4 regions of the Streptomyces sp. NPDC050560 genome follow, and region 2 is predicted to be linked to each of the others. Evidence: riboswitches for the same ligand, from Rfam matches in the RefSeq annotation. Region 2 holds a riboswitch; each other region holds the start of a gene.

Region 1 (5,170 bases), on a different contig from region 2:
CGCGCCCGACCGACGCCGCCAGGGCCCGGTGGTCGACCGCGCCCCGGCCGCCGGGCGCCGACGCGCCGAAGGGGGCGGGCAGCGCGATCCCGACCCCGGTGACGAAGTCCCACCGCCGCGTGTCCCCCGCCAGTTCGGCGGCCAGGGCCCGGGCGAGCGCGACGCGCCGCGGCCAGGGGACGCCGGGGGAGTGCGGTGCGCTCGCGGTGGCGACACCGCCGCGCACCGCCGTCGTCGCGGCGACCCGCACCGCCGCCCTGGCGAACTCGATCCCGACCGCGCGCCCGGTCCCCGGGTTCAGCGCCAGCCGCTCCGGCGGCCTGCCACGCCCGCGCGCCGCGGCCTTCGGCACCGAGGCGGTGACCGAGCCGCCGTCCACGAGTGCGCCGACGACATCGTGCAGCGTGGTCCGCGTCAGCCCGCTCAGCGCGCCCAACTCGCCCCGGGTGAGCGGCCCGTGACGGTGCAGCAGCCGGAGCACCAGATCCGCGTGCGGGCCCGGGGGCCGGGCCGTCGGATCGCGCCGCCGTACCGCTGCCGCCGGCGGTGGCGGGGTGGGTGTCGTCATGGCAGGGCGGGCCCCTCCGTGAGTGGGCGTCGCGGACGGCCGGTTCGGCCGCCGCGGAACGGGGCGGAATCAGGAACGTAGGGGCACTCTTTGTGGGTTTCTTGTGAACACCGGCCCCGCGCCGGTGACATGGGCCGCGCACCGCCGGTCCCGGCGCGGACAAAACCGCGGTCGCGGCGGAAAAAATAGCCGCCGCGCCGCACGGAACGGCAGGCTCACGCCCCAGGGCCAGGCGCCGCCCCGCGGTGTGCGCCCGGCCGGAATCCGAGCAGTACGACGGAAGGGAACGGAGCCCATGTCCCTGCCCCGACACCTCGCGGCCGTGGCGGCCCTGGCAGCGGCGGCGACCGCGCTGACGGCCACCCCGGCGGCGTCGGCCACCGCGGCGCCCACGGCGGTCAACCGGCGCGCCCAGGTGATCAAACTGACCAACGCGGAGCGCACGAAGGCGGGTTGTCCCAAGCTGAAGAGCAACGCCGCCCTCGGGAAGGCCGCCCGGCGGCACTCGGCCGACATGGCCAACCACGACTTCGTGGGGCACAACGGCTCGGGCGGCAGCACCCTCGTCTCCAGGGCGCAGGCGGCCGGCTACACCGGCTGGCGCGCGCTCGCCGAGAACGTCGCCGGCGGGCAGCAGACCCCGAAGGCGGTCGTCAAGGGCTGGATGAACTCCCCCGGCCACCGCGCCAACATCCTCAACTGCTCCCTCAAGCACATAGGCGTCGGCTACGCCAAGAAGAGCGGCACCAGGTACGGGACGTACTGGACACAGGACTTCGGCGCGAAGCTCTGAGAACCAGGACCTCGCCGTAGTGACCCAAGGAGCCCCCACCATGCCAAGAGCACGCGCCGTCCAGGCCGCGCTGACCGCCCTCGCCCTGGCGGCGACCGCGAGCGGACTCGCCACCGCCGCCGCGTCGGCCGCCCCCGCGCAGCGCGCCGGCCTCGTCGTGAGCAAGGCGCAGTACAACACGATGTTCCCGAGGCACAAGAAGCTCTACAGCTATGACGGCCTGGTCAAGGCCGCCAAGGCGTTCCCCGCGTTCGCGCACACCGGCACCGCCGCCACCAGGAAGCGCGAGGCCGCCGCCTTCCTGGCCAACGCGGGACACGAGACCAGCGGGCTCATCTACGTCAACGAGCAGAACAAGGCCGCCTGGCCCACCTACTGCGCCGCCGAGCCGTACGGCTGCCCGGCGGGCCGCTCCGCGTACCACGGCCGCGGCCCCCTCCAGATCAGTTGGAACTACAACTACAAGGCGGCGGGCGACGCGTTCCACACCGATCTGCTGCACCACCCGAACCTCGCGGCCCAGAAGCCCGCCGTGACCTGGAAGCTCGCGCTCTGGTACTGGATGACCCAGTCGGGCCCCGGCACCATGACCTCCCACCACGCGATGACCGCGGGCGGCGGCTTCGGACAGACGATCCGCAGCATCAACGGCGCCGTCGAGTGCGACGGCCGCAACCCCGCCCAGGTGCGCGACCGTGTCGCCCGGTACAAGAAGGCCGCCAGGATGCTCGGCGCGGCCCCCGGCAAGCACCTGAGCTGCTGAGAGGAGACCCGATGCGACACACCACGCGCCTCGCCGCCGTGCCGCTCGCGCTCGGCGCGCTGCTCGCCGCCGCGGGCCAGGGCGCCGCGGCCCCCGCCCACGCACCCGGCACGCACCCGCCCGCCGCCACGGCCGCCACGGCCGCCGCGGGGACGAAGAAGGGCGTCAGCGCCTGGCAGTTCCAGGGCGTCAGCAAGGCGCTCACCAACTCCCGGGCGGGCTGGTTCTACACCTGGTCGTCGGGCAGGCTCGGCATCAAGGCGCCGCGCGGCGTCGAGTTCGTGCCGATGATCCATGACGCGGGCTCGGTGACCAAGGCGGAACTGGCCCGGGCCAAGAAGCAGGGCAAAACGCTCCTCGGCTTCAACGAGCCCGACCGGGGCGACCAGGCCAACATGACCGTGAACCGGGCGCTCGACCTCTGGCCCCGGCTCCAGTCGACCGGGCTGCGGCTCGGCGCCCCCTCCGTGGCCACCGGCGGCGACACCCCCGGCGGCTGGCTCGACCGCTTCATGAAGGGCGCCGCCTCCCGCCACTACAAGGTCGACTTCATCCCCCTGCACTGGTACGGAGGCGACTTCGACGCCCAGCGCGCCACCGGCCAACTGCGCGGCTACCTGGCCGCCGTCCACAACCGCTACCACAAGCCGGTCTGGCTCACCGAGTACGCCCTGACGGACTTCTCGTCCGGCACCGCCCGCTACCCCACCCAGGCCCAACAGGCGGCGTTCGTCAAGAAGTCGACGGCGATGCTGCGCTCCCTGCCGTACGTCAAGCGGTACGCCTGGTTCACCCTCTCCACCAGCCGCGGCGACGGCACGGGTCTCTACCGCGGCACCCGGGCCACGAAGGCGGGCGCGGCCTACCGTGCGGTGAAGTGAGCGCGGCCGGGGGCCGGGCCTACGACCGGACCGGCCCCCGGCGACACAATATCTGGGGGTTGCTTGGATAAGCACCCACCAGATGTATGCTCTGATCGCTGCCGCCGCAGGGGAACCCGGTGCGAGTCCGGGACTGTCCCGCAACGGTGAGCGGGCATGCTCACGCATGCCCGCGAGTCCGGTCGCCTGCCGGCAGCGCACCCGTCGGCCCCGGCCGCGGGTGCCGTCGAGTCCGGGCCCCGTGGGATGGGTCGGCGGGCGTGCCGCGGCGTTCCCGCGTACCCCCCTGCCCTCCCACGGCCGTCGTACGAGGGAGAGCACACATGACCATCGCGCCCGCGGCCCCCGCCACCGCGCGCACCGCACCGCCCGGCACCGGCCCCGCAGACGCCCTCGCGCGCGCCGTGGCCGAGGCGTGCACCGGCCTCCGCGACACCGACGGGGACCGGATCGTGGCCGCCGCGCTGCGCGGCGCGGGCGCCGCCCCCGACGAGGCGGAACTGCGCGCGCTCGCCACCGAGGCCGCCGCCGGGCTCATCGCCGAGGACCCGCAGTACTCCCGCGTCGCCGCCAGGCTGCTCGCGCACGACATCGCCGCGGAGGCCGCGGGGCAGGGCGCCGTCTCGTTCTCCGCGTCCGTCGCGGTCGGCCACCGCGAGGGCCTGATCGCGGACGCCACCGCGGGCTTCGTCCGCGCGCACGCCGCACGGCTCGACACGCTCGCCGACCCCGCCCACGACGACCGCTTCGGCTACTTCGGGCTGCGCACGCTGCACAGCCGCTATCTGCTGCGCCACCCGACGACCCGTCAGGTCGTCGAGGCGCCCCAGCACTTCCTGCTCAGGGTGGCGTGCGGGCTCGCGAAGGACGGCGGCGCCGCCGCGGCCGACGAGGTGGCCGAGCTGTACGGGCTGATGAACCGCCTCGAATACCTGCCCAGTTCGCCGACGCTGTTCAACTCGGGCACCCGGCACCCCCAGATGTCCTCCTGCTATCTGCTGGACTCCCCGCAGGACCGGCTCGACTCCATCTACGAGCGCTACCACCAGGTCGCCAGGCTCTCGAAGCACGCGGGCGGCATCGGCATCCCGTACACCAGGGTGCGCTCGCGCGGCTCCCTGATCCACGGCACCAACGGGCACTCGGGCGGCATCGTGCCCTTCCTGCGCACGCTGGACGCCTCGGTGGCCGCCGTCAACCAGGGGGGCCGCCGCAAGGGCGCGGCCTGCGTCTACCTGGAGACCTGGCACGCGGACATCGAGGAGTTCCTCGAACTGCGCGACAACACGGGCGAGGAGGCGCGCCGCACCCACAACCTCAACCTGGCGCACTGGATTCCGGACGAGTTCATGCGCCGCGTCGAGGCCGACACCGAGTGGTCGCTGTTCTCCCCTTCCGACGTGCCGGAGCTGACCGACCTGTGGGGCGAGGAGTTCGACGCCGCCTACCGCGCGGCCGAGGAGCGCGGGCTCGCCGTCAGGCGGCTGCCCGCCCGTACCCTCTACGCCCGGATGATGCGCACCCTCGCACAGACCGGCAACGGCTGGATGACCTTCAAGGACGCCGCCAACCGCACCGGCAACCAGACCGCGGAGCCGGGCCGCGTCATCCACTCGTCGAACCTCTGCACCGAGATCCTGGAAGTCACCGACGACGGCGAGACCGCGGTGTGCAACCTCGGCTCGGTCAACCTCGCCGCCTTCCTCACCGACGACGCCCGCGCCGGGGAGACGGCCGACCCCGCCCTGGCCGTCGACTGGGACCGCCTCGACCGGGCCGTGCGCACCGCGGTGGTCTTCCTCGACCGCGTGGTCGACACCAACTTCTACCCCACCCCCGAGGCCGCGTCCTCCAACGCCCGCTGGCGCCCCGTGGGCCTCGGCGCGATGGGCCTCCAGGACGTGTTCTTCGCGCTGCGGCTGCCCTTCGACTCGCCCGGCGCCCTCGCCCTGTCCACCCGGATCGCCGAGCGGATCATGCTCGCGGCCTACGAGGCGTCCTGCGACCTCGCCGAGCGGCACGGCCCCCACCCGGCCTGGTCCGCCACCCGCGCCGCCCGCGGCGTCCTGCACCCGGACCACTACCCGCCGTCCGTGACCTGGCCCGAGCGGTGGGCCGCGCTGCGGGCCAGGATCGCCGCCACGGGGCTGCGCAACTCGCTGCTG
Region 2 (5,170 bases):
CCGGGTGCCGCGACACCAGCTCCGCGACGACCCGCAGCGCGAGCGGCAGCCGCCCGCAGATGTCGGCGAGCCGCCGCACCGCCTCCGGCTCGGCCGCCGCGCGCCCTGCGCCCACCGCGTCCGCGAGCATGGTGCGGGCCTCGTCCGTGGACATCTCGCCCAGCGGCACGGACCGCGCCCCCTCCCTGATGGTCAGCCCGCTCAGCCGGTTGCGGCTGGTGACGACGGCGGTGCCGCCCGGGCCCGGCAGCAGCGGCCTGACCTGCTGGACGTCGCGGGCGTTGTCGAGAATGAGCAGCACCCCGCGCCCCGCGAGGACCTCGGGCAGCAGCACACGGCGCTCGTCCGTCCCGGCGGGGATGCGGTCGCGGTGCACCCCGAGCGCGGACAGCAGCACCCCGAGCGCGTGGTGCGGGGTGAGCGGGGTGCCGGGCCCGTAACCGCGCAGGTCGATAGGGAGTTGGCCGCCGGGGAAGCGGGCGGCCGCGCGGTGCGCCCACCGCACGGCGAGGCTGGTCTTGCCCGCGCCCCCGATGCCGTGCACCACGACGATCGCGGCCCGCCCCGCGCCGTCCGCCACCTCCGCGGCGGCGTCAAGGACGGCAAGCTCGCGCTCCCGGCCCACGAACCCGTCGAGCGCGGGCGGCAGCCTGCGGACCACCTGCGGCCCGCCCCCGCCCGCGGCGGTCCCGGCGCTCCCGCCGTGCCGTGCCGCCGCGGCAGGTGCGGGATCGGTGTGCGCGCCCGCGCGCAGCAGCTCCTGGTGCACGGCGCGCAGCTCCGCCGAGGGCAGCGTGCCCAGCTCGTCGTCGAGGAGCCGGCGCACCGTCTCGTACGCGTCGAGGGCCTCGGCCTGCCGGCCCGCGGCGCCCAGCGCGGCGAGCAGCCGCCGCCACAGCGACTCCCGCAGCGGATGGCGCGCGGTCAGCTCGCGCAGGGAGGCGATCAGCTCGCCGTGCGGGCCGGGCCGCAGCCGCAGTTCGAGATCGGCGCGGCGCTCGACGGCGCCGAGACGGCGCTCGGTGAGGCCGCCCGCGAACTCGGCCTCCGTCACCGCCGACCCGGCGTCCACCAGCGGATCGCCACGCCACAGCGCCAGCGCCGCCACGATGCGCTCGTGCGCCTCCGCGTCGTCCGCCGCGCCGGACGCGGCGTCCAGCAGGCCCTGGAAACGCAGCACGTCCACCCGCTCGGGCGGGACGCCGAGCCGGTACCCCGCGGGGGCGGTGTGCAGACACTCCTCGCCGACCAGTGCGCGCAGCCGGTACACCAGGGTGAAGAGGCTGGCCCGCACGTGCACCGGCGGCTCGTCGCCCCACACCGCGTGGGCCAGGGTGTCCAGCGGGACCGTACGGCCCGCCCGCAGCGCCAGCGCGCTCAGCAGCGCCCGCTGCCGGGCGGACGCCACCCGGACCCGTTCGCCGTCCCTGCGCACGGTGAACGGCCCGAGAACATCGATTTCCAGCCCGGCCATGACCTTCCCCGCCCGTTCCCCCGCGCATGGCCGTACCACAGGGAGTGTGGGGCTCCCCTCCGCCCGCCGGGGACGCCATCTTGATTCAGCCAAGCCCCAGGTGGCAAGCCCGGTCCCGGCCACGGCCGGGGTGGAACACGCCGCCGCGTTGCACCCCACGCCCCGCATGTCAACGCTGTGGTGCACATCACCCCCCGATCGGGGCAGGTGCCCCACCGGGCACCAGGGGGGCCGTAGGGTTGCCGGTGCAGCAGGTTCGCCCCGTCAGCCGGACGGGGTGTCGTAAGAGGGAACCCGGTGGGAATCCGGGACTGCCCCGCAGCGGTGAGTGGGAACGACCGCCGTCATACGCACTGGGCCCTGGAGGGCCTGGGAAGCGACGGCCAGTAGGTGTTCTCCCCAGGAGGAGGACGCGCCCGCGAGTCCGAAGACCTGCCCGCTGCCCGTGCGCGACGATTCACGCGCGGACATCCCGGTGACCCCGAGGGCGGGTCGGCGAACCCACAGGCGGACCCGCACGGCCGGGCCGCCAGGACGGCCACCCTTCGCGCCCCCGTGTCCCCCGGGACCCCAGGGACTCATCTCGCGAAGGAGATCTCCGTGACCAGCAAGCCCCCGACGACCACGGCGGCACGGGCCACCGTGTACGGCTACCCGCGCCAGGGCCCCGATCGGGAACTGAAGAAGGCGATCGAGGGTTACTGGAAGGGCCGCGTCAGCGCCGAAGCCCTCCACACCACCGGCGCGGAACTGCGCGCCGCCAACTGGCGCCGACTGGTGGACGACGGCGTCGACGAGGTCCCGACCGGCGACTTCTCCTACTACGACCACATGCTGGACACCACCGTCACGGTGGGCGCCGTCCCCGAGCGGCACCGCGAGGCGTTCGCCGCCGACCCCCTCGACGGCTACTTCGCGATGGCCCGCGGCACCCAGGACGTCGCACCCCTGGAGATGACCAAGTGGTTCGACACCAACTACCACTACCTCGTGCCCGAACTGGGTCCCGACACCGTCTTCACCGCCGACTCGGCCCGGCAGGTCGCGGAGCTGACCGAGGCCCGCGCCCTGGGCCTCGACGCCCGCCCGGTGCTCGTCGGCCCCGTCACCTACCTGCTGCTCGCCAAGCCCGCCCCCGGCGCCCCCGCCGACTTCGACCCCCTCACCCTCCTGGACCGGCTGCTGCCCGTGTACGCCGAGATCCTGGCGGACCTGCGCGCGGCCGGGGCCCGCTGGGCGCAGCTCGACGAGCCCGCACTCGTCCAGGACCGCACCCCCGCGGAGCTGGCCGCGCTCGCACACGCCTACCGTGACCTCGGCGCCCGCACCGACCGGCCGGAACTGCTGGTCGCGACCTACTTCGGCCGCCTCGGCGACGCCCTGCCCGTGCTCGCCAAGGCACCCGTCGAGGGTCTTGCCATCGACTTCACCGAGACCGGTGAGGACAACCTCGCCGCCCTCGCCGCCGCGGGCGGCCTCCCCGGCAGGCGTCTTGTCGCCGGGGTCGTGAACGGCCGCAACGTCTGGGTCAACGACCTGGTCAAGTCCCTCACCACGCTCGGCGTCCTGCTCGGCCTCGCGGACCGCGTCGACGTCTCCGTCTCCTGCTCCCTGCTCCACGTCCCCCTCGACACCGCCGCCGAGCCCGACATCGACCCAGGGGTGCTGCGCTGGCTGTCCTTCGCCCGCCAGAAGACCGCCGAGGCCGCCACCCTCGCCAAGGGCCTCACCCACGGCGTCGACGCGATCGACGGCGCACTCACGGCGAACAGGAGCGCCCTCGCCTCCCGGCTGGAGTCCCCCCTCACCCGCGACCCCGCCGTACGCGCCCGCGCCGAGGCGATCACCGGCGCTGACACCCGCCGCGCCCGCCCCTACGCGGCCCGCGCCGCCGCCCAGCGCGCCCGCCTCGGCCTGCCCCTGCTGCCGACCACCACCATCGGCTCCTTCCCGCAGACCGGCGCGCTGCGCGCCGCCCGCGCCGACCTGCGCGCAGGACGCACCGACACCGCGGGCTACGAGGAGCGCGTCGCGGCCGAGATCCGGGACGTCATCGCCTTCCAGGAGCGGACGGGGCTCGACGTCCTCGTGCACGGCGAGCCGGAGCGCAACGACATGGTGCAGTACTTCGCCGAACGCCTCACCGGATACCTGGCCACACAGCAGGGCTGGGTGCAGTCGTACGGCACCCGGTACGTGCGCCCGCCGATCCTCGCCGGGGACGTGTCACGGCCGCAGCCGATGACGGTGCGCTGGACGACGTACGCCCAGTCCCTGACCGACCGGCCCGTCAAGGGCATGCTCACCGGGCCCGTCACCATGCTCGCCTGGTCCTTCGTCCGCGACGACCAGCCGCTCGGCGACACCGCGCGCCAGGTCGCCCTCGCACTGCGCGACGAGGTGGGCGACCTGGAGGCGGCGGGCACCTCCATCATCCAGGTCGACGAGCCCGCACTGCGCGAGACCCTGCCGCTGCGCGCCGCCGACCGGCCCGGCTACCTGGCCTGGGCCACCGAGGCGTTCCGCCTCGCCACCTCGGGCGTACGCGCCGACACCCAGGTCCACACCCACATGTGCTACGCCGAGTTCGGCGACATCGTGCAGGCGATCGACGACCTCGACGCCGACGTCATCAGCCTCGAAGCCGCCCGCTCCCACATGCAGGTGGCACGGGAACTCGCCGCCCACGGCTACCCACGCGAGGCAGGACCGGGTGTCTACGACATCCACTCGCCCCGCGTGCCGAGCCCCGAGGAGGCCGCCGAGCTGCTGCGCACCGGCCTCGGCGCCATCCCGGCCGAGCGGCTGTGGGTCAACCCGGACTGCGGTCTGAAGACCCGCGGCTGGCCCGAGACCAGGGCCTCCCTGGCGAACCTGGTCGCCGCCGCCCGCACCGTCCGCGACGAACTGGACGGCCCGACGGCGCCCTGACCCGCACCCCGCCGCCCGGCGGACCGCCCGTGCTGGCGGCCCGCCGGGCGCCCCGCCTACGCTGGGCCGGGCCGGGCACCCGTCGCGGCCCGCGCGAGCGAGAGGACCGGGACGCCGTGACCCAGCACCATGCCCCCGAGGCCGCAGCGGACACCGGGGTCGTCGTCGCCGGAGGCGGGCCCGTGGGCCTGCTGGCCGCCGCGGAACTGGCCCGCTTCGGGGCCCGGGTGCTCGTCGTGGAGCCGCTGGAGCGGATCGCGCGGCGCCCCAAGGCGGGCACCGTGCACGCCCGCGCCGTACAGAGCCTCGTACGGCGCGGCTACCTCCGCGGTGTGGAGGGGCTGTGGCCGAAGGACACCGCGTCCGCCTTCCACTACGCGGGGATGCCGCTGCTGCGCATCACCACCGAGCCCGGGGAGCCCACCGCCCTCCTCAAGCGCGCCCAGGCCGATCTGGAGGCGGAGTTCGAGCGCCGCCTGCTGCGCCACGGCGGCCGGGTCCTGCGCGGCCACCGGGTGACGGGCGTGCGCCAGGACGCGACGGGCGTGGACGTCACCGTCGAGGGCGCCGGGGCCCGCACCCTGCGCGCCCGCTACCTCGTCGGCGCCGACGGCGCGCACGGCCGCGTCGCCGGGCTCGCCGGGATCACCGCGCGCACCGACCCGCCCACCGTCTCCGCGATGATGGGGCTCGCCCGCCGGGTCGGCCCCGAACCCCTGCCGCCCGGCTGGCACCGCACCCCGCGTGGCTGGGCCGTGGTGCGGC
Region 3 (5,170 bases), on a different contig from region 2:
GAACGCGGCCACCAGGGCGGCCAGTCCGACCGCGCCGCCGACCTGGAGAGAAGTCGAGGCGAGACCCGAGGCGACACCCTGGTCGCCGGGCGCCACCCCGAGGGATGCCGTGACCCACATGCCGGTCCACACCGCCCCCTGACCGAGACCGAGCAGCACGATCCCCGGTACGAGGCGGACGTAAGAGCCTTCGGCGGTGAGGCACAGGGCGAGCGCGGCGCTTCCGAGCGCCCCGAGGGCCAGTCCCCCGGCGAGCAACCACCCGGCCCCCCGGCCGGCCAGCACCCGAGCACCCCAGCGCGTACCCGCCGCGACCACGAATGAGGGCAGCAGGAACGCGAGCCCGGTGGCGAACGCCCCGTAGCCGCGCAGCCCTTGGAAGTAGCGCGTGAGAAAGTACGGCAGTGCGCTGAAGGTGGCACTGAACAGCGCCGTGACCCCGAGGGCCACTGTCAGGCCACGGTGCGCGAACAGTCGCGACGGCACCAGTGGGTCGCGAAAGCGGTGTTCCACGGCGACGAACACACCGAGGAGCACACCCGCGAGGGCCGCGGCCACCGGCACCGACGCGTCGTTCCAGCCCGCGTCGGGCACCCGCACGAGCAGGAACACCAGCAACGTGACTCCCGCCGTACCCGTCACCGCGCCGGGGACGTCCAGGCGGCGGGTGCCGTCCCCTGGCCCGTCGGCGGGGAACAGCAGCAGGCCCCCGAACGCGGCGGACACGGCCAGGGGGACGTTCACGAAGAACACCGCGGGCCAGCCGAAGCCCGCCACCAGCACACCGCCGAGGAGCGAGCCGAAGCTGAGTCCCCCCGCTCCCGCGGCGCCCCAGATCGCCAGCGCGCGATGCCGCTCGGGGCCCTCGGCGTGGAGGGTGTTGACGAGGGAGAGAGTCGCCGGGAACAGGAGCGATCCGGCGAGCCCCTGGACCGCACGGACCGCCACCAGCACCCCCGGCGCCCACGCCAGGGCGCCGACCAGGGACGAGATCGCGTAGCCGAGCGCCCCGGCGAGGAACATCCGGCGCCTGCCCAGCAGGTCCGTCGCCCTGCCGCCGAGCAGCAGGAATCCCCCCGTCGCGACGACATAGGCGTTCACCACCCACTGGAGGTCGGAGGCGGCGAAGCCCAGCCGGTCGCCGATCGTCGGCAGCGCGACATAGACCACGTTGTAGTCGAGGGAAATGATCAACTGGGCGAGCGCCAGGACGGCGAGGGGGCGCACGAGGCGGGAGCGCACGGTGTGGCTGGATTCCTGGGCGGGCATTCTCGATCACCTCCTTCGGCGCGGGGAGACCCTGCTGCTGACATCGCGTTGTGGGGGACGCGTGCGGGCACACGCACATCGCCGACGCGCGGCGACGGCGCGTCCGATCCGTTCCCGTGTCCGTTCCGCGTGTTCTCGGGCACACCCGCGCCAGGCATGAGTGCCTGAGCCCCGGGCAGGCAGGCCCGCACCGCGTGGCGCGGTGGCGGGTCCGCGGCGCCTCTGGCTACGGCGGTGCCTCGCCCGGACCCCGCGACGCCGTCATGCCCCGTCCAGGAGTCGGCGGACTTCCCGTACCACCGTGGTGAGCGCCATGCGTTCGGGGAGTGTGGTTTCCGGGTGCCACAGATCGGCGAGGAGGCAGGTGCGCGGGCGGTCTCCGTCGTTGCGCGCCTCGTGTTCGAAGGAGTAGTCGAAGAGCAGGCAGCGGCCCTCCACCCAGGAACGGCTCTCTCCCGCCACGGTGATCAGGCAGCCGGGCGGGATGTCCACGGCCAGGTGCAGGTTGATGGTGAAGTTCCACAGGTCGCAGTGCGCCGGCACCACCGCACCGGGCAGGAGCGTGGAGAAGTGGCACTCCAGCAGGGGGCAGATGAGGCCGGTGTCCACGGCGTACTCACGCAGCACGCGGGAGGCGGTGGGCATGATCCGCGCGGCCTGCGGCACTTGGGCGCCGTCTCGGTAGAGGTGGAGAGCCTGCCAGTCCTGCTGGCTGCGCAGATAGTGCTGGTAGTCGTGGAAGTCCGCGCGGCGCCGCGCCCACGCGTCGGCCAGCTCGGCCTTGATGGCCCCGTGCTGCGACTCCAGTTCCCTGGCGAAGGCGACGATCTCGTCGTGCCCGTACGGATCGTGCCAGGGCGTCGGCGAGATGCCCGGCAGGATCCACCGTGCGTTCCGCTGAAGCGGGTGTCGCTCTCCCCGGCCCGGCTCCAGCATCTTCTCCACCCGGGCCAGGGAATCTCGGCCGTGTTCCTCCTTGATGCGCGCGAATACGTCTTCTGTGTCAGGCGTCATGCGACTCCCCTGAAACTCGCCCTGGAGCGGCTGTCCCGGTCCCGCGTCGCGCCGGCCGGCGGATGCCGCGATCCGCTCTGCCGCCCGGCCCCGGACGCGCTGGTCGTTCATGAGGTGGTGCCACACGAATCGGGCGCCGTCCTGGTAGTCGGCCGCCGTCGCACCAAAGTTCCCGCTGACACCGTTTCCTCGACACCGCTTCGCCGATCCTCGCTCCACACAGGGGTAGTCGGCCCGGTCCGGGCATTGGTTCCCGGCCTCCCCCACAACTCGCCGACCGGTACCCGCGCCCCCTCGCTACCTTCCGCATGCCAGTCCGTGCCACAACCGGGGCCAGGGAATCCGGTGCGAATCCGGAGCTGACGCGCAGCGGTGAGGGGGACGGGCGGGGCCCACCACGCCACTGGAGGGCGGCGAACCGGCCTCTGGGCCGCCCGTCGCCTCCGGGAACGCGCCCGCGGGGCCTGCTGTTCTGGCTGCCGGGCGCTGCGCGGGGCCGACTGGGGCGACGTGGCCGTCGCCGCCGCCGTCCTCACCGCGGTCCTGGTCAGCGCCGCGGGCGCGATCGGCTTCGTGGGCTCGTTCTGCCCCGCGCCACCCACGCGGTCACCGCACGCCCGTCTGCTGCCCGTCACCACGCTGGCAGGGGCGGTGTTCCTGGTGTGGGTGGACATCGCGGCACGCACCGTGCTCGACCCGCAGGAGGTACCGGTGGGCGTGGCGACGTCGGGGGCGCTCCGGAACCGTCGCTTCTGGCGTTGGCCGGCCTGGAACGGTTGAAGGCCCGGTTCGACGTGCCGGTTCTGGTCTCCCCGTCCCGGAAGTCGTTTCTGCGGACACGCACCGGCAGCGCCCTGCCCGAAATCGGTCCGGCCACGCTGGCGGTGGATCGCCTCCTCCCGGAGAGCGAGATCACTCCTGCCGCCCCGGGCGCCCGCCGGCCCACTTGGTATTTTCTCCGTTGCCGTGGTGTTCGGGAAACCGGTCGGAGTCCGGTGCGGCCCTCGCCACTGTTGCCGCGGAGCACCGCGGCCCCCGCTGACCGGCTCGCCGCCGGTCAGGGCCACTGGGCGGGACGGACCCGCCCGGGAAGGCCGGCCGCGGCGTGTCGAAGCGGAAGCCAGGAGACCGGCCACGGCGCGACATGTTCCACGAGGGTTTTGGAGAACACGTGCCCATCGGTCTGCGCCCGTACAGATCCCACCGTTCCATACGCCCCCGGGCCCGCGTGCGCGTCGCCCACGCGCTGGCGCTCTGCCTGTCCGCCGTCGCGCTCGGCGCCTGCACGGGCGCCCCCGCCCCCAGCACATCGGACTCATCCAGCGACTCCGGCGGTACGGCCAAGGCAGCCGCGCCCGTCACCGTGCGAAGCTGCGGGACCGACGCCACCGTCAAGGCGCCGCCCGGAAGGCTCGTCACCCTCAACGAGGGCTCCACCGAGGTGGCCCTCGCCCTCGGCCTCCAGTCCCGTATGGCCGGCACCGCCTACCTCGACGACTCCATCCCCGCGAAGTGGAAGACGGCCTACGACTCCGTCCCGGTGCTCTCCAAGGAGTACCCGACGAAGGAGAAACTGCTCGCGGCCCGCCCCGACTTCCTCTACGCCTCCTACTCAAGCGCCTTCACCGGCAAGGTCGCCGGCACCCGCGCCGAACTGCGGGCCGAGGGCATCCCCTCCTACCTGTCACCGTTCGGCTGCGGCGACGACAAGCAGGTGCCGCCGGTGTCCTGGGAGACGGTGTGGGGCGAGGTCAACGACGTCGCCAAGCTCTTCGGCGTCACCGGGAAGGGCGCCGCGATCGAACGACAGCAGAAGCGGGAACTCGACGGGCTGAGGACCGACGCCGCTGGCAAGGGCCTCAAGGCGCTCTGGTACGACTCGAACACCAAGACGCCCTACGTCGGCGCGGGCCACGGCGGGCCCCAGCTCATCCTCGACGCGGTGGGCGCCCGCAACGTCTTCGAGAAGCTGCCGGGCGGCTGGCAGAGCGCGAGCTGGGAGAAGGTCGCCGCGGCCGACCCGGACGTCATCGTGCTCGCGGACGCCGACTGGGACACGGCACGCTCCAAGATGCGCTACCTGGAGCACGACCCGGTCCTCGGCAAGCTCACCGCCGTACGGCACAAGGCGTTCGTGGTGGTGCCGTTCTCCGAGTCGACGCCCGGAGTGCTGCTCGCCGACGGCGCCGCACGGGTGGCGGACGGGCTGGCGAAGCTGCACCCCGGCTCATGACCGCCCCACCGCGCACCGCAGCACCGCACACCGCAGCGCGCCCGGCAGGCTCCGGCCGGGCGGCGGCCATCCTGTGCCTCGCCCTGGCGGTCCTGCTGGCCGCCATGATCCTCGGCCTCGCCGTCGGCTCGCAGCACGAGCCACCGGGCACCGTGCTCGACGTCGTCGCCCGCCGCCTCGGACTCGGCAACCCCCCGGTGACGCTGCTCGACGACCAGATCGTCTGGCAGCTCCGGCTGCCACGGGTCCTCGGGGCCGCCGCCACCGGCGCGGGCCTCGCGGTCTGCGGCGCCGTACTCCAGACCCTGACCGGCAACGACCTCGCCGACCCCTATCTGCTCGGCATCTCCGACGGCGCGGCTGCGGGAGCGGTCAGCGTGATCGTCCTCGGCCTCGGAGGCGCGGGCGCCGCCGCCACGGGAGCGGTCTCCACGGCCGCCTTCGCCGGCGCCCTGCTCTCCGTCGCGCTGGTGCTCGCGCTCTCCGGCGCGGGTACCCGCTCGCTGTCCGCCGCCAGGACCGTGCTCGCCGGGATCGCGGTGGGGCAGATGTGCGGCGCGTACACGTCGTTCGTCGTCCTCGTCCTCGGCGACCGGGACGCCGCGCGCGGTGTGATGGAGTGGACGCTCGGCTCGCTGGCGGGCGTACGGTGGC
Region 4 (5,170 bases), on a different contig from region 2:
AGCTCCGTGCTGCCGCGCCGCGTGGCCTCGTCGCGCAGCGGCCAGTGCGCGACGGAGGCGCCCGGAGTGAGGTAGTCGACGACCTCGGCCAGCTCGAAGCAGACCTGCTCGATCCGCAGCCTGACCTTGAGCTGCTCGGTGACCAGGGTGGACAGCAGCAGCGAGGTCACCACGGCAGAACCGTTGAACGCCTGCACGAACCACATGCGCTCGGTCACCGACTGCACCGAGAAGAGGCCGCGGCTGTCCGTCGCCGCCTCGGTCACCAGGATGGCGGTGTACAGCACCGTCGGCGCGGCTCCCGGCATCCGGAAGCGCAGGGCGCTCCAGATCACCATGGGGAACATCACGAAGAGCAGCCGGGTGCCGGTGAGCGTGATGAGGGGCGTCGCCACGAGCACCACGGCGCCCAGCAGCGTCGCCTCCACCATCCGGCCGAGAGAGCGCTCCTCCGGCACGAGGCCCCTGCCCCGTACGAGCATCAGCAGCAGCGGCGTCAGGAGCAGCACGCCGAGCACGTCCCCGGCCCACCACACGGACCACACCGCCCAGAAGCCGCCGGGCTGGATGCCGCCCTTGTACGCCTGGAGGGACGCCCCTACCGAGGCGCTGATCACCATCCCGGCGAAGCCGCCGAGGAACACCAGCGAGAGCCCGTCGCGCAGCCGGTCCATCTGGGGCCTGAAGCCGACCCTGCGCAGCAGCCACCAGGACAGCAGCACGGCGCAGGTGCTGCCCACGGAGATCGCGATGCCCTCGGGCTTGAAGGGCGACCCCGTCAGATAGATCGACAGCGCCCCCATCAGCACCCCGGGCCACATCCGCACGCCCCACAGCAGCAGCGCGGCGAGGGCCACCCCCATCGTCGGCCACATCGGGGTGACGACGACTCCGTCGATGGTCAGCCGCTTCAGCAGGCCGAGACGGCCCGTCCCGTAGTACGCCGCCGCGAGGACGATCCATCGCAGGGGCCACGACCACCAATCCGATCTGCTGCGCACCCCGTCATGAGATACCGCGTCGGCGCCCGCCGCGGCCAGGACACGCGGCAGGTCCGCCGGGGGACGCAACCGCCGCGGGGCGGGCCCGCACGGTCCCGGCGGGCAGAACGGCCGGGACCTTCCTAGGATGAAAGGCGGCGCTCGCACGCACGTCCGTCGCCACGGCCGACGCGATCCACGCCCCCGGCACGGTCCGCACCCGCGGCGCCCCGGCGCACCCCGCCGGAACAACCCGTACCCGACCGTCCTCCGCAGGAGGCCCTACGCCACCGTCCCCCCGCAGGAACCGGGGCCCGCGGGCCCCGGGTGAGCTTCGGAGCGGCCCATGCCCTGGCGACGCCGTCGCACAGGTTCGGCGAGCGCCGACGACCTGCTGAGCCGTCTCGACAGCCTGACGGCCCAGGCGAGGGAGCGCGTCGAGTTCCAGCAGGCCCGGGTGGAGCTGGCGGAGGCACTCCAGAACGTGATGCTGCCCAGCGAGCTGCCCGCCGCCCCCGGGCTGCGCACCGCGGCCCGCTACACCCCCGCGCGGCACGGCCTGGACATCGGCGGCGACTGGTTCGACGGCTTCCCGATGGCGGACGACAGCTACGCCTTCTCCATCGGGGACGTCCAGGGCCACGACGTGGAGGCCGCCGCCTTCATGGGGCAGGTGCGGATCGTGCTGCGTGCGGTGGCGACCGCGGTCACCGACCCGGGGGAGATCCTGTCCCGGGCGAACGACCTGCTGCACACGGTCGGCCTGGAACTCTTCGCGACATGCAGTTTCTTCCGTTTCGACCCGGTCGGCTGGGAGCTGCTGGGGGCCAGGGCCGGGCATGTTCCGTCGGTGTGGGCGACGGTCGACGGCCGCTCGGGGATCGCGGAGGACGAGGGCGGGCTGCCGCTGGGTGTGATGGCGGGCGCGCGGTACCCGGTGACCCGGCACCGGCTGACGGCCGCGGGGGCGTTCGTCCTGGTCACGGACGGGGTGGTGGAGGGCCCCTCGTATCCCCTTGAGGAAGGTCTCGAACGGGTGCGCGGCGTGGTGGGCTGCCATCCGGACGCGGACCCCGACGACCTCGCGGGCGCGGTGATGCGCATGGCCGAGTCCGTCGGCCACGCCGACGACGCGGCGGTCCTGGTACTACGGCACGACGCGGCCCCGGCACGCAGGGCGGCTTAGAACCACGGCGCGTACCGGCACCGGCACCCGTCCGCGCATACCGGCACCGGTCCGCGCGGGGCGGCGCCCTCCCCCGCACGGCAGGGCGCCCCGCCTCACCCCGCCGCCCTCCCCTCCGCCGCCTCGACGCGCCCCGCGCCCTCGGCACCCGCGGGGGCCGCCGCGCCGCCGTGGGCCGTGTCGGGGTCGGCGGGCCGCAGCAGCCGGTCCGCGAGCGTGGCGAAGACGAGGCCGAAACCGGCCCACATCACGAGCTGGATGGCGAGCGCCGCCACCCGGAACCGCCACAGCAGCATCGCCGGGAAGTCGGAGGGCACCTCGTTCACCGACGGCAGGAACGCGTACGCGAGGCCGACGAGGACCACGAAGCCCGCCCCCGCCGCCAGCGTCGCGTACCAGGCGCCGAGCCGCGGCGCGAGCCGCCTGCCGACGGCCACGGAGCCCAGCGCGAGCAGCACGCCGAGCAGCATCATCAGGAAGTAGAGCGCGGTGCGCCTGCCGATCGTGCCGGGGTCGCCGACCGACGGCGGGTTGGCGGGGTACTTCAGGAACGGCACCAGGTAGACCGCGGTGAAACCGGCCCCGGCGACCAGCAGCGCGGTCGCCCGCGGCCCGAAGCGGCCGAGCCTGCCGAGCGCGAAGCAGTACGCGAGGGCCGCGATCCCGCCGAAGGCGACCCCGTAGACCAGGACGCCGGTGGCGAGCCCGGCGGTGGACTGGAGGGAGCGGCTGACGACCTCCATCCCGTGTTCGTGGGAGTGCGCGTCCTCGAAGGCGATCGCGGAGTCGACCCGCGGCTCACCCAGGAGGTACGCGACGACGAAGGCGAGCACACCCGCGGCGAGCCCCGCGAGCATCCCGCGCACCAGAAGCTTTCCGACGGCGGTGGAGTTCACCCTTCCCCCGCTCAGTGGCAGGGGAAGCCGAGCAGATGCCGGCCGTCGTGCACCCACTCGTGGATGTCGGTGCCGGAGAAGAGTGAGGTGGCGCCCTGCTCGGCGCCGACGAAGTAGAGCAGTACGAGCATCAGTACGCCGACGAAGACGGCCCAGGGCAGTATCGCCCTGACGGGGAGCCGCAGCGGCGGGTTGTCCTCGGCGGGGGTGGCCCGGCCGGTGGCCGGAGGGGCGTACGACTGCGCCATGATGAGACCTCCTGCGGGGAACTCGCGTCCCGATAGGTGGAGCCTTGGCGTGACGACGGGTCTGGCTCGCCCGGCCTTGGCCGGGCATACAGTGGCGCGACCGCCCCGGTCTCGCACCGGGTTCCGTCGTGACGCGCGAATATCACCGGAACCGTACCTCCCGCCCGCGACCCGGCCAAGACCGCCTCACCCGCGGCCATCCCCGGTGGGAGGCCCCCGAATCCGGTGAATCCGGGCCGCTTTGGGCAAGGAAGGCCCCGCGTTGACCACCCGTGTGACCCTCGTCTCCGCCGCCGCGAGCACCGCGCTCGCCACCGCCGCCTTCGAGGACGGCCACCCCCTCACCCCGGAGGGCCGCGCCGCCGCAGAGCGCGCCGCGTGCCGTCTGCCGGCGGCCGGGCGCGCGGCGGCCTCCGGCACCGTGCGCTGCGCCGAGACGGCCGCCGCCCTCGGTCTTGAGGCCGCCCCACTGCCCGCGCTCGCGGGCCGCGACGTGGGCGCCTGGCGGGGCAGGACCCTCGACGCGCTCGCCGCCGCGGAGCCCGCCGCCGTGTCCTGTTGGCTCGCCGAGCCCGGCTTCGCGCCGCCGGGCGGCGAGCCGCTGACCGCGCTGTGCGCCCGGGTCTCCGGCTGGCTCGCGGGCCTGCCGACGGGGCGGGCGCTCGCCGTCGTCGAGCCCGACGTGGTACGGGCCGCCCTCGTGACGGCGCTCGAACTGCCCGCCGCCGCCTTCTGGCGCCTGGACGTGCGCCCCCTGACGGCGACCGTGCTCACCGGCCGCGAGGGCCGCTGGAACGCGCTGGTCGGCAGCCCCCTCTGACACCGCGTCGGCCCCGGTCACCGCCCGCGCCGCGGCCCTCCCCTGGACCCTCCGCGCGGGCGCGATATTCGCGCGCCGCCCCGCGCCACGGCATGCCAGGCTTGCGGCCCATGCGTTCCTTTGACGAACTGGTCGCGGAGGCCGACGAGGTCTCCGTCGACGGCTGGGACTTCTCCTGGCTCGACGGGCGTGCCACCGAGCAGCGGCCGTCCTGGGGCTACCAGCGGCTGATGGGCGAGCGGCTCGCGCGGGTGCGCTCGGCGCTCGACATCCAGACCGGCGGCGGCGAGGTGCTCGCGGGCGTCCCGCACCTGCCCCCGCTGATGGCCGCCACCGAGTCCTGGCCGCCCAACCTCGCCCGCGCCACGGCGCTGCTGCACCCCAGGGGCGCGGTGGTGGTGGCGGACTCCGACGAGCCGCCGCTGCCCTTCGCCGACGGCGCCTTCGAGCTGGTGACGAGCCGCCATCCGGTACGCGTGTGGTGGCGGGAGGTCGCCCGGGTGCTGCGCCCCGGGGGCACCTACCTGTCCCAGCAGGTGGGCCCCGGCAGCGTCGGGGAGCTGACGGAGTACTTCTGGGGCCCCCAGCCCGCGCCGGAGGAGATGCCGCGCAGGCCGCAGGCGGCGCGCGCGGAGGCCGAGGAGGCCGGGCTCGACGTCGTCGACCTGCGGTACGAGCGGCTGCGCATGGAGTTCTGCGACATCGGCGCCGTCGTCTACTTCCTGCGCAAGGTGATCTGGATCGTCCCCGAGTTCAGCGTCGCCCGCCACCACGGCCTGCTGCGCCGGCTCGACGCCGCCATCCGCGCCGAGGGGCCCTTCGTCGCGCACTCCACGCGCTTCCTCATCGAGGCCAGGAAACCCGCCGGAACCTGAGCGAGGAAAAAACGCTTCACCCGTTCGGGGGATAGCCGTCCGGGTGCATCACCCAACGACCGTTCCCAGGCCCGGCACCGCCTCACACCCCACGCCCGTTTCACCCGTAATAATGCAACTTTTCCCCGGGCGTCGCTGGCGCGCGCGGCTGCGCCCGGAGAGCCG

Evidence for each region. Region 2 has a riboswitch for cobalamin ahead of metE (5-methyltetrahydropteroyltriglutamate--homocysteine S-methyltransferase). Riboswitches for the same ligand answer to the same signal wherever they lie in the genome.
Region 1: another riboswitch for cobalamin. It lies ahead of ACIBIW_RS12720 (ribonucleoside-diphosphate reductase subunit alpha); the one in region 2 lies ahead of metE (5-methyltetrahydropteroyltriglutamate--homocysteine S-methyltransferase).
Region 3: another riboswitch for cobalamin. It lies ahead of ACIBIW_RS33315 (ABC transporter substrate-binding protein); the one in region 2 lies ahead of metE (5-methyltetrahydropteroyltriglutamate--homocysteine S-methyltransferase).
Region 4: another riboswitch for cobalamin. It lies ahead of ACIBIW_RS05745 (CbtB domain-containing protein); the one in region 2 lies ahead of metE (5-methyltetrahydropteroyltriglutamate--homocysteine S-methyltransferase).

Annotation. Positions count from the first base shown of each region.
Region 1 covers NZ_JBITGT010000005.1:106,654-111,823, forward strand. Annotated here, with positions in the region: gene ACIBIW_RS12700 (ROK family protein) at 1-568, opposite strand, end outside; gene ACIBIW_RS12705 (CAP domain-containing protein) at 864-1,361, shown strand; gene ACIBIW_RS12710 (chitinase) at 1,402-2,124, shown strand; gene ACIBIW_RS12715 (glycoside hydrolase family protein) at 2,136-3,005, shown strand; cobalamin riboswitch at 3,084-3,214, shown strand; gene ACIBIW_RS12720 (ribonucleoside-diphosphate reductase subunit alpha) at 3,329-5,170, shown strand, end outside.
Region 2 covers NZ_JBITGT010000003.1:252,722-257,891, forward strand. Annotated here, with positions in the region: gene ACIBIW_RS08555 (AfsR/SARP family transcriptional regulator) at 1-1,474, opposite strand, end outside; cobalamin riboswitch at 1,710-1,929, shown strand; gene metE (5-methyltetrahydropteroyltriglutamate--homocysteine S-methyltransferase) at 2,075-4,405, shown strand; gene ACIBIW_RS08565 (FAD-dependent monooxygenase) at 4,522-5,170, shown strand, end outside.
Region 3 covers NZ_JBITGT010000020.1:64,655-69,824, reverse strand. Annotated here, with positions in the region: gene ACIBIW_RS33330 (MFS transporter) at 1-1,269, opposite strand, end outside; gene ACIBIW_RS33325 (aspartyl/asparaginyl beta-hydroxylase domain-containing protein) at 1,531-2,283, opposite strand; partial or broken gene ACIBIW_RS33320 (iron chelate uptake ABC transporter family permease subunit) at 2,803-3,063, shown strand; cobalamin riboswitch at 3,234-3,435, shown strand; gene ACIBIW_RS33315 (ABC transporter substrate-binding protein) at 3,512-4,516, shown strand; gene ACIBIW_RS33310 (FecCD family ABC transporter permease) at 4,513-5,170, shown strand, end outside.
Region 4 covers NZ_JBITGT010000002.1:228,984-234,153, reverse strand. Annotated here, with positions in the region: gene ACIBIW_RS05760 (MASE1 domain-containing protein) at 1-1,001, opposite strand, end outside; gene ACIBIW_RS05755 (PP2C family protein-serine/threonine phosphatase) at 1,327-2,166, shown strand; gene ACIBIW_RS05750 (CbtA family protein) at 2,262-3,062, opposite strand; gene ACIBIW_RS05745 (CbtB domain-containing protein) at 3,074-3,310, opposite strand; cobalamin riboswitch at 3,347-3,472, opposite strand; gene ACIBIW_RS05740 (histidine phosphatase family protein) at 3,573-4,130, shown strand; gene ACIBIW_RS05735 (class I SAM-dependent methyltransferase) at 4,241-5,005, shown strand.